Regions from separate parts of the Staphylococcus hsinchuensis genome, predicted to be linked through region 1. Evidence: predicted binding sites of a transcription regulator. Region 1 holds the regulator's gene; the other holds the start of a gene.
The links. The regulator Rex, encoded in region 1, represses fermentation and respiration genes when NADH is low (regulators of the CRP and FNR family bind a similar motif). The targets are predictions, from matches to a motif close to TTGTGAAATATTTCACAA.

Region 1 (3,453 bases):
GGAACGGACATACCATCCCTACTGTTCCTAATTCATATACCATAATCACTTACTCCTTCCTTTAAGTTGTCTGTGTTTGTGTGGACATTGCTTGTTTCTTACTGTTTGCACGTTGCGCTTTCTTCATTGGTTTAATAAATATAAAATAACTCATAAACCATGCTCCGAGTATCATTGACCCTAGCGCAATCCAGCCTTTCCAAGACATTGCTGCGGTTTCAACAAGTCCATTACCAATTGAACAACCGCCAGCAACTGAGGCACCAAATCCCATAAATGCTCCGCCAATCACACTGTTTCTAATTGTTTTCTTGTCAGGTAAACGCCATTTAAATTCACGTGCACCTCTTGCTGCAACGTAAGACCCGAAGAAGATACCTACGACAAGAAATACGCCCCAATCTAATAACTTTGTATCTCCTGTAAGTAGAAATTGAACGATATTTGCTGAAGGTGTCGTAATACCCAAACCATGCATACGTCCTGTAGATTCACTCATAGGCCAAGCGAGTAAGGCTATTAATCCGACTGCAATAGCAGCTATAAAAGGATGATATCTTTTTTCAAATAACGCATGTCTTAAACCAGAATATTTCTGTTTTAATTTAGGGATGGCTATTTGGGGTTTAAGTTTTCGCAATGTTTTTATTACGAGGAAACCAGTGATAATCGTCAATAAAGCAACCCATACCCACATTGGAATACCTGTCGTTTGTGCCATACTCGTGTTGACGTTGGTCGGTTTATTCACTTTATTCATCACGGGTAATAAAATCCCAAATTTCGTTACAGCTGAAGTGAAACCATATGCAATTAAAGCGACCCAACTACCAATGAGTCCTTCTCCTGCTCTATACCATGTCCCAGTGGCACAACCTCCAGCTAAAATAATTCCAACACCAAAAATAAATGAACCAATCACAGTTCCTATGATTGGGTATGTTGATTCTGGTATTTTCACAAGACCAAATGAAGATAAAATAACTAACCCAATACTTTGTACAGTTATTGCTATAAGCAATGCATAAAACATCTTATTGCTTTTTTGCACATACATATCTCTAAATCCGCCTGCTAAGCAAAATCTTGTTCTTTGCATGACGAACCCTAACAGCAAGCCCACAATTAGACCACTGAATATCATCCATAACATGTTATGACCTCATTTCCGATTAACTTAATATGATTAATAATATATTAATTTATGTTCATTTTCAACCACATCAGTTTAATCATTACAGTGTGAGTTCCATTAAATTAGTATATTCATAAAAATTTCAATCTGTATGTTGTTATTGGAAATAGAAGATTAGAGCGCTTTTCTAAAAATACAAAAACGCACTATAAATATGTTGCATACAAATGCAAATTTCATATTTATAGCACGTTTCACTATAGAAAAATAAATTATTTATTATTGTAATTTTTCATAAAAAATAATAATGATTGTAGCTCAATCCCCAAATCAATGTGCTGAACTTGAACATCCTCTGGAGTCGTCACGCGTCTTGGTGTAAAATTCAATATACCTTTCACACCTAAATCCACTAAATTGTCGACTACCTTTTGAGCTGCGTCTTCAGTAGTTGTTAAAATTACAACGTCAATATTTCCTTGCATCAAAATATCAGATATTTGATCATAAGATTTCACAACGACATTACCAATTTGAGTCCCAATAATATTTTCCCGTATATCAAATGCTTCCGTTATCGTCATATCATCGTGTATAGAAAAGTTATACGTTAATAATGCTTTCCCTAAATTCCCTACGCCTACTAGAGCTATTTTAATTTCTTCATCGTCACTGATTTCATGTTTAAAGAAATGCAATAAACTATCAATATTATAACCATAGCCCTTTTTACCTAATTCTCCAAAATATGAAAAATCACGTCGAATCGTAGCAGAATCAATATTTAAACCTTCACTAATCGTTTTAGAATTAACTCTATCAATACCTTTTTCCTTTAAGGTATGCACGAATCTATAATACAACGGTAAGCGCTTTAATGTAGCACGAGGAATCATATCGCCCTGATTAGCCAAAGTACTGTCCCCTTATTATTTTTCTTGTCTTAAACTATCTCACAATACTTGATTATTATACATGACTACAATATAAAAATAAACAATCATAGTTTTAACCGTGCCCTGAATACTGTAAAATAAAAGATAATAGAGAGGTGCGATTCAAATGATATTATTACAACTCAACAACATCACAAAGTCATTTGACGGTGAAGATATATTCAATGATGTGGATTTAGAAGTGAAAACTGGCGAACGCATTGGTATTGTTGGTCGAAATGGTGCAGGAAAGTCCACACTAATGAAGATTATTGCCGGTGTTGAAAGTTATGACGAAGGTACTATATCCAAAACTAAAAACTTAAAGCTCGGTTATCTCACCCAACAAATGACTTTAAATACGAATCATACGGTAATAGAAGAAATGTCTAAACCGTTTAATCATTTAAAGCAAATTGAAGATGAAATGCAAAAAGAAACAGATTGGCTTGCACAACATGCTGAAGATTTCGAAAGTGAATCTTATAAATCACATTTAGATCGTTACGAAACATTGTCCAATCAGTTCGAACAACAAGAAGGCTATCAATATGAAAGTAAAATCAAAACCGTACTCTTTGGCCTTAACTTTAAAAAAGCGGATTTTAACCGCCCTATTAATGACTTTAGCGGAGGCCAAAAAACCCGACTATCTTTAGCCCAAATGTTACTTAATGAACCTGATTTATTACTACTTGACGAGCCTACCAACCATCTAGATATGGAAACGACTCAATGGTTAGAAGGTTACCTCAATTACTTTAAAGGCGCTATCATTATAATCAGTCACGATCGTTATTTCTTAGATAAAATTGTCAATCAAATTTATGATGTAGCTCTAGGCGATGTTCAACATTACTTAGGTAATTATAGTCAATTTATTAAACAGCGTGATCAATATTATAAAAAACGAATGCAAGAATATGAAAGTCAACAAGCAGAAATTAAACGCTTAGAAACGTTTGTAGATAAAAATATTGCACGTGCTTCAACTTCTGGTATGGCGAAAAGCCGCCGTAAAATGTTAGAAAAAATTAAACGCATGGATAAACCGATGATTGATGCTAAAAGTGCAAACATCCAATTTGATTTTGATAGAAATACCGGAAATGATGTATATCATATTAAAAATTTACAAATTGGCTATGATGCACCCATTACGAGTGGAATTAATTTAGAAATTACTAAAGGTGATCACATCGCAGTCATCGGACCAAACGGCATTGGAAAGTCCACATTAATTAAAACAATTGCTGGCAAATTAAATAAACTTGATGGAGAAATTGTAACGGGTGCGAATTTAAAAGTAGGCTACTACGATCAGAAACAAGCTGAATTTAAATCTTCTAAAACAATTCTAGATTACATATGGGACCAATACCC
Region 2 (3,453 bases), 370 kb from region 1:
TGAACGTCATAACTGGTATATTATGTTCTCTTAATTTAGAACCTAAATGATAAGAAAACATACTCTCACCAACGAGTATAACACCAGGCGGTTCATTACTAGATAACTTCATGACTTTACTCAATGGTACAAATGTGAAGCCGTAAATCACCACTGTCACAAATACTAATCCAAAAGTCACTGGTGTAATATATTGCGCCATTGGCATACCTTTTTGGACAAATAAACCACCGAAAAATTGTGCGACAGTTAGAACTACAATACCTCTCGGCGCCATCATAGAGACCATCGCGCGCTCTCGTGTTGAAATTTCTGTATTTATTGTAGACAGAATGATCGAAAGTGGTCGAACTAATACAATCATGACGAAACAGAATAAAAATAATTGCCAACTTACAACATTTTTCAACACATCTAATGAAAGTGACGATGTAATTAATATAAAGACCGTTGAAATCATAATCGTCGATGTATTTTCAATGAAATGGTCAGATTCTTTAAATATTAAATCGTGACGTTTCATTCGTGCCATCATTAAACCGAATATTGTAACCGCTAATAAACCTGATTCTGGTAAAAATTCATCACAAATTGCAAAAATAAGTAATATAAATATTAACTGAATTGGTGGCATTAAGTTTTGCGGTATGTGATCACGTTTAATAAACCACATAAAGATAAATGATGCGACAAAACCAATCGCAATTGCAATAACCAATCGAACAATGAAACTTACAATAATTTGTAATTCAAAGCCTTGTTCAACGATTTCAAATAAGTAAAAAGCCCCTAAAGCTAACATAGGCCCAATTGGATCAAGGATAATACTTTCCCATCTTAATATCGAATCTACATTTTTATGTACTTTCGCTTGTTTCAACAACGGCTGTATGACGGTAGGCCCAGTGATTAAGAACAGCCCGCCTAGTACTAACGAAATTTCGATTGGAAATCCAAAAATTAAATACAGGGCAACGGCACCTAGTATCCAAGCTAACCCCGCACCAATCGTAATAATTCTTATGACAGCTTTCGAAATGCCTTTAAGCTCTCTAAAGTCTAGCGTACTACTACCTTCAAATAAAATGATTGCCACTGCTAACGATACGAGTGGACTAAAAACAGAGTGCCCTAAACTTTCTTGTGGATTTATTAATCCTAAAATAGGTCCAACTAATAGACCTATGATCGCCATAACAACAATCGATGGCCATTTGATTCTTGTTGCTAGCCACTGACTAAATATACCTAAAGCTAAAAATATAACAATAACCAGGATAAGTGGTAATTTTAGTAATGACACATGTACTCCCTCTTTCCTTTCTCTATCTCAAACATCTTTTATTTTCTATTACTCATTTAAACTTATTTTAGCACGTACTAAAAAAGGTATGTTATCAAAAATTTCATATTTACGCATTTAATTAAACTTAATTTTCTCGTACACTTTTCAAAATTTTAATATAACTACAAATTCCCATTTCATTTCGAAAAAATACGAAGAAATGATTATAATAGAATATCGCAGCGTTGTCATGTTTTACACATTCATTGATAATGATTGTCATCTTTACAGGACCTAGATATCAAACTATAATTGAATATGAATTTTATAAATATTTATATAGAAAAGAGATGACTATATTGAAGTAATTATATGGCATCATCACCCGCCACCCCATTTTCATCAATATAATTACTACTATTTTGATAGTGGTTAATTAACTTTCTATTCACGTAAGTAATTTAATTTATAAATAAGAAAGGTGAATATTGATGAATAAAGATATTAATTATAAGAAGTTTATCGTTCCTATTGTTGTGGGCATTATCCTCTGGCTATTAACCCCTATTAGACCAGCAGGATTAGACGTTACAGCTTGGCATATGTTCGCAATCTTTGTTGCTACGATTATCGGTTGTATTACCCAACCACTACCAATTGGCGCAGTCGCAATGATTGGTTTCTCACTGACTGTACTTACAGGAACAGTCAAAACAGACACAGCTATGGCTGGTTTTGGTAACAGTAGTATTTGGTTAATTGCAATGGCCTTTTTCATATCACGTGGATTTGTGAAAACAGGCTTAGGTAGACGTATTGCATTACAATTCGTAAAGTTATTCGGTAAGAAAACATTAGGCTTAGGTTATGCATTACTCGGCGTTGATTTAATATTAGCTCCTGCCACACCAAGTAATACAGCGCGTGCTGGTGGTATCATGTTCCCTATTATCAATGCACTTTCTCGTTCATTTGGTTCTAAACCGGAAGATGGTACAGAGCGTAAAATGGGTGCATTCCTAATCTTTACAGAATTCCAAGGTAATATGATTACAGCTGCGATGTTCTTAACAGCGATGGCAGGTAACCCATTAGCCCAGTCCCTTGCTAAAGATCAAGGCGTTAATATTACTTGGATGAACTGGTTCTTAGTCGCGCTCGTTCCAGGTATCATCTCATTAATTTTGGTACCTTTCATCATCTATAAGATTTATCCACCAGAAATCAAATCTACACCTAATGCGAAATCATGGGCACAAGGTGAATTAGATGAAATGGGTAAAATGCATAAAAATGAAAAATTCATGATTGGAATCTTTTTAATTGCATTAATCCTTTGGATACTAGGTAGTGTCATTCACATTGACGCAACGCTTACTGCCTTTATCGCTTTATCGTTATTACTTATCACAGGCGTTTTAACTTGGAATGATGTCCTTAAAGAAACAGGTGCTTGGAACACATTAATTTGGTTCTCTATTCTTGTAATGATGGCTAACCAACTTAACAAGTTAGGATTTATCCCTTGGTTAAGTAAAGCTATTTCAAGTAACTTAGGTGGATTAAGTTGGCCATTAGTATTGATTATACTTGTACTATTCTACTTCTATTCACACTATTTATTCGCAAGTTCAACTGCTCACGTAAGTGCGATGTATTCCGCATTAATTGGTGTTGCAATTGCTACAGGCGCACCTCCTTTATACAGTGCATTGATGCTCGGTTTCTTTGGTAACTTAATGGCATCAACAACACATTATAGTAGTGGTCCTGCACCAATACTTTATTCTGCAGGCTACGTTTCACAAAATCGCTGGTGGACAATGAATGCAATACTAGCCATATTCTATTTAATCGTATGGTTCGGTATCGGTTCACTATGGATGAAACTTATCGGACTTATGTAATTTAATAACCCTACATCATAGTCATAAGAAGACTATGATGTAGGGTTATTTATTGCTATAAAAACGTAATATACAATTATTGTTCTTATTATCCAATAGTAACTTTGATTACATGGTTATGATAAACAGTAAACGTAATATTATGTTTATCAAAGTTAAAACTATACATACCATCATCTGATTCATCAGCTGCATCAGTATGCGCTGGTTGATATCTATAGTCTTCTCCGTAGTGATCTATAAGATCATCGACTGTTACTT

Region 2: QQM35_RS01865 (anion permease) is a predicted target of Rex. The motif match lies at 1,531-1,548, and genes of this name have one in related genera.

The regions. Positions count from the first base shown of each region.
Region 1 covers NZ_CP128355.1:2,176,514-2,179,966, forward strand. Annotated here, with positions in the region: gene QQM35_RS10910 (sulfurtransferase TusA family protein) at 1-43, opposite strand, end outside; gene QQM35_RS10915 (YeeE/YedE family protein) at 62-1,153, opposite strand; gene QQM35_RS10920 (redox-sensing transcriptional repressor Rex) at 1,408-2,031, opposite strand; gene QQM35_RS10925 (ABC-F family ATP-binding cassette domain-containing protein) at 2,198-3,453, shown strand, end outside.
Region 2 covers NZ_CP128355.1:345,737-349,189, forward strand. Annotated here, with positions in the region: gene QQM35_RS01860 (cation:proton antiporter) at 1-1,303, opposite strand, end outside; gene QQM35_RS01865 (anion permease) at 1,777-3,192, shown strand; gene isaB (immunodominant staphylococcal antigen IsaB family protein) at 3,281-3,453, opposite strand, start outside.